One region of the Paenibacillus sp. Y412MC10 genome, then DNA from elsewhere that is predicted to be linked to it. Evidence: riboswitches for the same ligand, from Rfam matches in the RefSeq annotation. Region 1 holds a riboswitch; the other holds the start of a gene.
What was found. Region 1 has a riboswitch for S-adenosylmethionine ahead of metA (homoserine O-succinyltransferase). Riboswitches for the same ligand answer to the same signal wherever they lie in the genome.
Positions count from the first base shown of each region.

Region 2: linked by a shared signal. The riboswitch ahead of GYMC10_RS26980 (methionine ABC transporter ATP-binding protein) and the one ahead of metA (homoserine O-succinyltransferase) in region 1 are both predicted to bind S-adenosylmethionine.

Region 1 covers NC_013406.1:5,772,739-5,777,866, reverse strand. Annotated here, with positions in the region: gene GYMC10_RS25235 (HRDC domain-containing protein) at 1-755, shown strand, start outside; gene corA (magnesium/cobalt transporter CorA) at 909-1,844, opposite strand; SAM riboswitch class I at 2,287-2,415, shown strand; gene metA (homoserine O-succinyltransferase) at 2,547-3,464, shown strand; gene GYMC10_RS25220 (PLP-dependent transferase) at 3,489-4,673, shown strand; gene GYMC10_RS25215 (aminotransferase class I/II-fold pyridoxal phosphate-dependent enzyme) at 4,670-5,128, shown strand, end outside.
Region 2 covers NC_013406.1:6,134,134-6,139,261, forward strand. Annotated here, with positions in the region: gene GYMC10_RS26975 (methionine ABC transporter permease) at 1-667, opposite strand, end outside; gene GYMC10_RS26980 (methionine ABC transporter ATP-binding protein) at 667-1,683, opposite strand; SAM riboswitch class I at 1,791-1,937, opposite strand; gene GYMC10_RS26985 (Cthe_2314 family HEPN domain-containing protein) at 2,059-2,778, opposite strand; gene GYMC10_RS26990 (COX15/CtaA family protein) at 3,219-4,193, opposite strand; gene GYMC10_RS26995 (thioredoxin family protein) at 4,443-4,787, opposite strand; gene GYMC10_RS27000 (DUF2515 domain-containing protein) at 4,926-5,128, shown strand, end outside.

The DNA of each region.
Region 1 (5,128 bases):
GCAAAAATCTCGGCACTCAGAAACTGCAGTGTTACAGCGAGCTGTATGGATCGGAGGAGCTGTACACGGAGTTGTGCGCCTGGCGCAGGAGAAAGGCAGCATCCGGAAGAAAAGCGCCCTATTTCATTGCCAGCAACCGGGTGCTGCGCATGATCAGCGCCTTTGTTCCCCAGAGTGAGGAAGAGCTGCTGCAGCTTCCGGGAATCGGGGTTAGCAAGGCTTCGGAGCACGGGGTGGAATGGCTGGAGATTACGACGAAAACCGAGCGAACCACAACGTTTCCACTGGATTGGGTGTATACGCAGCTGCCGGAAGAGGAGTTCTTGTCCTGGCTGTATAAACAGAAGGAACAGAGATATCAGCAGGAACTTGAACGCTTCCGAACCCGCCGTGCGATGCTGATTGGCATAGCCGAGGGCGCTTCGTTGACCGAGCTTGAAGCGCGTACCTCGCTGTCGCGTCGGGATTTGGTCGAGGAGTTGGAAGGGCTTGAGAAGGAAGGCTATGATACGGAGCAGCTGCTCCAGGTCGAATTGAACACGATGACGGCTGCGGAGCAGGAAAACGTATGGAAGGCGTTTGAAGAGTTGGGCGATACGTTTCTTAAACCTGTGTTACAGCGGGTATACGGACAGGGACAAGCCGAGAACGCAGAATCAGAAGAGCTGGGCGGAACGGAGAGGCTGTATGAGCGGCTTCGTCTCATACGGATCCGCTTTCGGCGGGATCAGCCCGGCAAAGCGAATGCCGGTTAATCTGCCTTAAACAAAGTCAGGACGGATTCTCCCGGTTGCAGGGAGATCCGTCCTGATGCTAATTCGCCGTGCTTGTAGATTGAGTTTGAGTTGCGGCGGTTCGTATGAACCGTTGTGATCCGGCCAATACTCGCCCCTTTTGACCAGGGTGTCTTATATCCAATCCTTTTTACGGAACAGATAAAACATGAGCGCGCCAGCAAAAACCATGATGCCGATAACCACATAATAGGAATATCTCCAATGAAGTTCCGGCATATACTCAAAGTTCATGCCGTAGATGCCCGTAATCAGCGTCAATGGAATAAAGATCGTTGTAATAGCGGTAAACACGCGCATGATTTCATTGGCCCGATTGGCGATACTGGATTGGTAGGCTTCCCGAAGGTTCCCCATGAGATCCCGATAGGTCTCGAACGTTTCGGAGATTTTAACGGCATTTTCATAGATATCGCTGAAGTATTTCTGCAGCTGGTCATCGATCAGCCGAAGATCTTTTTTGTTGAGCGTATTGATAACTTCCTTCTGAGGTCCAAGCACCTTTTTCAACCAAAGAATCTCGCTTCGCAGACCGATGATTTCGCTGAGATGGGATTTTTTGGTATGCATCAGAATGTCTTCCTCCAGCTTTTCAATCCGCGCTTCAATTCGGTCCCCTACGGAGAAGTAGTTGTCCGTGACGAGGTCGATCAAGAGATAGAGGAAGCGGTCAGGCGTGCTGACTTCATCCTCCCAGAGGAGCGGTTTGACGGTGCGAAGCTCATGGATCTTTTGCTTGGTCACCGTAATAATAAAATGCCTGCCCAGGAAAACATTCAATGCCCGAAGGAAAATCTCTTCGTCGTCAAACCGGATGCTGTTCACGACGATAAAATAGTGGTTCTCGTATATTTCAATTTTGGGACGCTGCTCCTCTTCGCTGAGGCAATCCTCAACGGCAAGATCATGCAGGGAGAAGAGGGGCTGCAGTTCGGCTAAATCATCCACGTCCGCATCCAGCCAGTAGAAGCCGCTGGCCGGAGCTGTCAGCGTCATTTCGATGTCATCAACAGGGGTAAATACGCCCGAATCGACCAACCGGATTTTCATCTGATATCACTCCTTTGTCTAATCCAAGCTGCTTAAGTCAAGCAGTTAAGGCACAGGATATCAGCCCACCGGTGTACGGGCATAAATCGAGGAAGGTTAGAATACGATAAAAAGCGCATGAAAAATAACGCTGCCCTCTGCCGGTAAGCTGATCTTGATCCTATGCGGTTGTGCGTCTTGTGCATCCAGTTTCTGGCTCGGGTCACCGTCCATCTTCCATGTCACCTCTTTCATACTCGGTTTTAAACAGCACTTGTCTAGTATAACGCCGGGTGTAGGACCTTTCAAGTGAAATCCGGAGCAGTCCAAGGGCCATGATATAGGGTATGGAAACCTTTGGTGAAGTGTGACAAACTCATGAAAAGGTTCTTGACGAAAAATTGAGGATGATTTAAAGTAGGTATCAATTACGAAACAATTTCAAACAACTGAATAAAGCGAAATCTTATCAAGAGCAGGTGGAGGGACTAGCCCTATGAAACCCGGCAACCGGCGGCAACATCGCACGGTGCTAATTCTTGCAGGAGATACGACGATTGTATAAGCCGTTGTATAGCCTGACAGATGAGAGAGGCGCATTGTGATACGTATATGATGACCTTTCTCTACTTCGAGAAAGGTCTTCTTGCGTTTATACAGTCTAACGCTCTTTCTCACAGCTTTATGGATGTATCATTTCATATTTCGAAGGAGTGAGCCGAGATGCCAATTAAAATTCCGGATGCCCTGCCGGCAAAGGAAGTTCTGGCTGGAGAAAACATTTTTGTCATGGATGAGAGTCACGCGTTTCATCAGGATATCCGCCCGCTGCGGATTGCGATCCTGAATTTGATGCCAACCAAGGAAACGACGGAGACCCAGCTGCTGCGATTGATCGGCAACTCCCCGCTCCAGGTGGATGTCGTCCTTCTTCACCCGAGTTCCCACGTATCGAAGAATACGTCGGCCGAGCATTTGAAATCATTTTACAAAACCTTTGAAGAAGTGAAGAACCGTCGTTTTGACGGCATGATCATTACAGGAGCTCCGGTCGAGCAGCTGGAGTTCGAAGAAGTGAATTACTGGGATGAGCTTACTGAAATTTTTGAATGGACCAAGACCCATGTAACCTCCACGCTCCATATCTGCTGGGCGTCGCAAGCCGGGCTTTATTATCATTACGGCGTGCCGAAATACAGCCTCGAGGAAAAGTGCTTTGGCGTATTTCCGCATACGATCAATGAAGCGTGTACCAAGCTGCTCCGCGGATTTGACGAAATGTTCTTTGTTCCGCATTCCCGTCATACGGAAGTTCGGCGCGAAGACATAACAGGCGTGGATGATTTGGTCATCCTGTCCGAGTCCGAGGAAGCAGGGATTTATTTGGTATCCAGCCGGGACGGCAAGCAGATTTTTGCCACAGGGCATTCCGAGTATGATGCGGACTCCCTGAAATGGGAGTATGACCGGGACGTTGCCAAAGGCATGGACATCGCGCTGCCGCGCAACTATTACCCGAACGACGATCCAACAAGAACGCCTCCGTCCATATGGCGCGCGCATGCAAACTTATTATTCACTAATTGGCTCAATTACTATGTATATCAGGAAACGCCATATGATATCGGTCCGCAAATTTAACAGCGTACGGGAGGAGAGTTTGTGATGGAGAAGAAACCTTTGAATATAGAGAGCCGGCTGGCACAGATCGGATCGGTGCAGGAACCGGTAACGGGAGCAGTGAATTTTCCGATTTATCAGGCTACGGCATACCGCCATCCTAAATTAGGCCAGAGCACGGGGTTTGATTATGCCCGCACCAAGAATCCGACACGTTCGGTACTCGAGGATGCTTGCGCCGAGCTGGAATCCGGTGACGCCGGCTTTGCCTGCAGCTCGGGCATGGCGGCCCTTCAGACGATTTTTGCGCTGTTCGGTCAAGGCGATCACCTGATTGTGTCGCTTGATCTGTACGGAGGGACGTATCGGCTGCTGGAGCGGATCATGTCCAAGTTCGGGGTAACGGCAACCTACGTGGATACAAACGACTTGGATGCGCTGGAAGGATCCAGACGACCGAACACGAAGGCCGTATTTATCGAAACGCCGACGAATCCGCTCATGATGATTACGGATATCGAAGCCGTCTGTACGTGGGCAAGACGCCATCAATTGATCAGCATCGTGGATAATACGCTGCTAACCCCGTATTTCCAGAGACCCATCGAGCTTGGGGCGGATATCGTCATACATAGCGCCACCAAGTATCTGGGAGGGCATAACGATGTGCTGGCAGGCATCATCGTGACGAAGGGCAAGGAATTATCCGAGGAGATGGCCTTCCTTCATAACTCCATCGGGGCGGTGCTGAGTCCTTCCGATTCCTACCAGTTAATGAGGGGGATGAAGACACTTGCGCTTCGCATGGACCGGCACGAATCGAATGCAACCGCGGTGGCAACCTTTTTGACAACCCACCCGGCGATCGGCGAGGTGTATTACCCTGCTCTGCCGGATCATCCGGGGCATGAGATCCAGAATCGCCAATCCAGCGGCAACACGGGCATCTTCTCCTTCAAGGTGAAGGACGCCCGCTATGTCGAACCGGTGCTGCGGCACATCAAACTGATTGCATTCGCGGAAAGCCTCGGAGGCGTCGAGTCCCTGATGACATACCCGGCGGTCCAGACCCATACGGACATCCCGCTTGAGATTCGGGAAGCGATCGGCGTGGACGACCGCTTGCTTCGGTTCTCGGTCGGCATCGAGCATGCGGATGACCTGATCGCGGATTTGGATGCTGCGCTGGGCGCGGCTATGGCAGAAGTGGAAGGGAGCACGGGAGCATGAGCATCGATAAAGGTCTATCCGGCTTGGGAACGGAAACCAAGCAGGTATCAGTAAAACAGGGACACCAAGAAGAACTTCGTTTCGAGACGAAACTATTGCATTTCGGCGGGGAAATCGACCGGGCAACCGGCGCCTCAAGCGTTCCGATCTATCAAGCCTCGACGTTTCATCATGAAGACGTCTTTAACCCGCCACTGCACGATTACAGCCGTTCCGGCAATCCGACGCGACAGGCGCTGGAAGATTATATCGCCCTCTTGGAAGGAGGCGTGCGCGGCTTCGCTTATGCTTCCGGCATGGCGGCGATCTCCAGCTCGTTCATGCTGCTGTCCGCAGGCGATCACATGATCGTGACGGAGGACGTATACGGCGGAACCTACCGCCTGCTGACCAGCATACTGAGCCGTATGGGCATCGAGAGCACCTTCGTCGACATGACCGATCTGGATCAGGTG
Region 2 (5,128 bases), 360 kb from region 1:
ATTTTCTTGTAAAATGCCGCACCAGACGATCTCCTGCCATCTGCAGCAGCTGGACCAGGACAATCATCAGCACGACAGCCAGAATCATGATCTCGGTCTCATAACGGTAATAGCCATACTTAATGGCCAAATCCCCTAAACCGCCGCCCCCGACTTGACCGGACATCGCGGTGTAAGATACCAGGGTTACAATCGTGATGGTCATCCCGGCCAGCAGACCCGGACGCGCCTCCGGAAGGAGCACCCTCCATACGATTTGGCTTGTCGAAGAGCCCATGGCATGAGCCGCCTCAATCACGCCTTTATCCACTTCATTCAAAGCCGTTTCCACGAGCCTTGCAAAGAATGGAGCAGCGCCGATCACGAGCGGCGGAATGGTGCCCAGCACGCCGTACGAAACTCCTACGATCGACTTCGTAATCGGGATCATCGCCACGATCAGGATGATGAACGGAACCGAGCGCAGAATGTTTACAATGAACGACAGAATCGTGTAGCCGAAGCGTACCAACCCGGACGTGGACCTTGCGGCCATGTAGAGCAGCACGCCGACAGGAAGTCCGATGATGAAGCTGAACAAGGCCGAAGCTCCCAGCATCCGCAGGGTATCCAATGTTGCCGTCCATATCTCTTTCCAGTCGATCTGGGTAAAATCAAGTCCGAACATCAATGAATCACCTCCACGTCTAGTCCTTGTTCAAGCAGCTTCCGGATCGTATCTTCAATCGCGCGCTCTTCCCCTTCGAAACGGACGATGAGCTGGCCGTACGGCGTATCTTTGATCGTAGAGATCGTACCCTGCAGAATCGCAAAATTCACGCCTGTCTCATGAACGGTATGGGACAGGATCGATTCGTACGTTTTCGACCCTAGGAACGTGATTTGAACCGCTCTTGAAGGGCCGTTTACCTGACCCTGCATAGCCAGCCGCAGCGCTTCGCCGCTGTCCATCTCCTGGCGGATGAATTCCTGCGTCACTTCATGCTTCGGCTTCAGGAACACTTCCGCTACCGGTCCTTGCTCTACGATGCCGCCCTGATGAATAACGGCGACCCGGTCGCAAATGCTCTGGATTACATGCATCTCATGGGTAATCAGTACGATCGTCAGATGAAACTTTTTGTTAATGTCCAGCAGCAGGCGCAGAATCGAATCCGTCGTCTGCGGGTCAAGGGCCGAAGTGGCCTCGTCGCACAGCAGCACTTCGGGATCGCTCGCGAGCGCCCTGGCGATGCCTACCCGCTGCTTCTGGCCCCCTGACAGCTGGGACGGGTATTTGTCGCGATGCGCCTCCAAGCCGACCAAAGCCAGCAGCTCGGATACTTTGCGCTCCAGTTCGGCCTTCGGCGTCTTGATCAGACGCAGCGGAAACGCAATGTTATCGTACACCGTCGCGGAAGACAGCAGGTTAAAGTGCTGAAAGATCATGCCGATTCTACGGCGCTCCGCCTGAAGCTGCTTCTTGCCGAGCGACGTCAAATTTTTGCCGTTCACCCACACCTCGCCCGAGGTGGGACGCTCCAGTAAATTGATGCAGCGGATCAATGTACTTTTCCCTGCACCGGAGTGTCCGATCACTCCGAAAATTTCTCCTTTTTCAATCGACAAATCCAATTCGGACAACGCAGTTGTTAATGACCCGGCTTTTCCGTACTGCTTCGTCAATTGCTTGAGCTCAATCAATCCGATAATCCTCCTTTTTCCTTAGCTTCATATCTATTTACCCAAAAGAAAAGAGCCTCTTTTTGTAGAATCAAAAAGGGCCCTCTTTACGTAAAAGTCAACGCCTTTTCTCATCTGTCAAAGCTGAAGGTATTCCATAGCTTTGAAGGAATTAGCACCATGTCACTCCAAGCGTCATCGCATTAAGCAATGGTGCGCAAGAAGTCGGTTGCCGGGCTTCATCGGGCCTGTCCCTCCGCCTCTCTCGATAAGAAAACATCGATATGAAATTTTTCCGATTAAATTGATCTGATTTGATAACATTTAATGAATGCAATAGTTAGTATAGATTCTTTTCAGGCTTTTGTCAAAAGGAATTTCATGGCGATTTTGTGCCTAAGCCCGCACTCCATTTTCAGTCCACAGCTTGTTCGTATATTTATACGAGGCGGCCAGGCTGCGGCATACCATATCGATGCCCTGTTGGAGATCGTCCAGGTGCTTGTCGATATCCTCCAGCTCGATTTTGTCGGACAGCCCTTGATGGCGCTGCCACAAATCATCCTGCATCTCGGAGTTCATGTAGTGAATTTCAGCGTTGCGCCTTTTCCTGAGCGCGTTCAGCGGTGCTTTGTAGCGATCCTTGATCGCTTCCAGCTCTTCAGCCAGCTCACCGTGGGCCTTCAAAAATCTGAACTGCCGCAGGACCGTAAAATAAGAAAAATGCGCCTTAACCTTGGAGGTATGCAGATCAAACAAATCGTTCAGCACCGTGCCCAGCTTGTCAAGGATCGAGAATACGCGGATGAAGCCGTTTTTGTAAAAATACACATATCGTTGATATTCCCCTTGCTCCTGAATCGACATATCATCGATGTAACCCGATTGGACCGATTGACTGAAATGCTTGGCCGCATTCCAGCTCTGCTCCAGCTCATCCAGGGAGACGATCAGTCCCCGGGTCCAAATCTCCAGCTTGCGAAAATCATGCGTCGGATCTTGATTTTTATCCATTTCCTTCTGCAGCAGCCGGGTTGTCTTCACCATCGATTCGATGGCTTCCTCAAGCAGGCCGTTATTCTGCCGGGGCTGTTCCCCAAGTAACATTCGAAGCATGGCGGTACCCCCTCGCGTCATCAGATTAACCTTGGTTCTTGATCTCGATTGTGCTAATGCCAATATACTCATTCCAGCGCTCAGCGGCCGTCTTCACGGCGATATCCTCGCGCGGGGGCAACTCATCCGGATCGCCATCAGGCCCTTCGGCATCCCATGACTATCAGATGACCCATCATCTGCTGCGCCAATCTGGGTTCGTCCTGTTAGGATGCCCCCGAAACGGGAAGACAACTCCATAGCATGGAGCATGGAGCGACTTGTGATTTCTCCGGTGTTATTAAATATAAACAAATTCGTTGCCTTATCAAACCTTTTCGATACCGCTGCCGGCAGCTCCTTTCTATACAACAAAGCCCTCGAACTCCGGTCCGGGGACTTTGCATGCATGTATGCTATAGAATATTGGATTTTCTTTACGGAATGATCGGCGTTCTTCCTTATACGATCTTTTCGCGGGGCACGTCGTGGCCCTTCCGTATTTCGGCTTCAAGCGGCTTGCTGAGCTGCCATACCCGGACGCTTAAATAACAGAGTACGCCGAACAGCGCCGAGATCAGCAGCGTATGCCCCAGTGCGGAGAATACGTAAACTTCCTCGTTATGCATCGTAGCCATAATGAGAGCGCCGCTGAACACCTGCAGCAGGCACAGCATGGTTGCCGAAATGCCCAGCATCTGGATTTCACGGTTATCGCGATTGCGCCAATATGCAAAATGTCCCATCACCGCCACCACGATCAGCAGCAGAAGCGCGGCCACGCGGTGCATAAAGGCGATGCCGACCCCTCCGCTCAGCTCCGGTATCACTTCTCCGTTACATAACGGCCAGCCGGAGCAGCCTTCCCGGGAATCGGTATGGCTGACGAATGCACCGATATACACCACGATGTAGCTGTACAACGTTGTGCCCCAGACCAAATTGCGGAAGCCCTTGCCCACCCGCGGCAAACGCTCCAGGTCAACGGGCCCCTTCGCTTGTTCGATTCGGCGCATGCCCAAAGCCAGCATGACCGAACTGGCAAAAGCAATCAGCGAGAAGCCAAAATGCAGCGCCATGATCGCAGCCGACTGAGGTTTAACCACCGCGAGGGCCCCCATGATGGCTTGTACCACGACGAATATCGAGGTTCCGATGACGTAAGCCATCAAATCCCGGCGGTCCCGCTTGTACTTCCAGAACGCGATCAGCGAAGCCAAGGCGGCCAAGCCGGCCATTCCGCTTACGGCCCGGTGGGAATACTCGATCATCGAGGACACCGTGTAAGCGGGAACAAATTTACCGTTGCACAGCGGCCACTCTTGGCCGCAGCCAAGCCCCGACCCCGTCTTTGTCACAACCATGCCCCCGAAAGTCGCGCAGAACATAATTAAGCATGTTATGTAACTCAGCCACTTTAATTGTTTATCGTTCACTTATCTCACCTGCTGCTCATAATCATTCACTATTCAAAACCTATACAGGATCGCATCATATACAGTCCACATTTCATTATACCTGATTCTGCAGCCCCGGTCACTTGAGCGATTGTGACAAAATGTTCAAAAATGAACAAAACCTTCATGCTCAAGGTACTTGACTCCGCAATTCCCCCATAATATCCAATGCTAAAAACAACACCGCCGCCCGTTATAGCTCAAAGGCGGCGGTGCTATCGTCACTGCTCACTTGTGAATCGTACCGTATACGTCCACGGCACGCTGCAGGAAATCTTCAATCTCCTCGCGCAATTTGCGGAGTTTGTTAACGTAGCGAACCAGCTCGCGTCCGTCAGAGTATGCAACAAAGCTAGGGATGCCCAGAATATTTTGCTGCTGACTCACGTCACCGACAGCATCGACGTCAACTTCCACCAGAGTCAATTGGTTGGAGAACTTCGTCTCAACCTCCGGCATGAATGGATCGATAAACTTGCAATCGCCGCACCAGTCCGCTTTAAATACGGCAACGGTCAGTCGTGGAGACTGGATTGCAACCTGAAATTCTGCTTCTGAAGTGATTTTTTCCATTGATTATCTCCCCTTTACGTCGAATTCCTTCCCCCCTAGTGAATCAAATTGTTGAGTGGAAGTCAAATTTTAGAGCATACTGACTGTATGAGGTTCACGGTCTGGAATTATCATCAGAAAGTGCAGGTGACAACCGGCATGCACTCGCACGGAGCCAAGGACAAACCAAATCGGGGCAGGAATTACGAGTCATGGACGGCCGCCATTCCGCAGGCCCTGGCAGAATCGTGGTCGGGTATGATGGCAGCTTGGCGATATTCCTTAAAGCTTCGGACAAACAGGCATGAATTGCAGTGGGATCCTACAGCCGTTAGGGCCATTCGCAGGCAGCTCAAGAACAT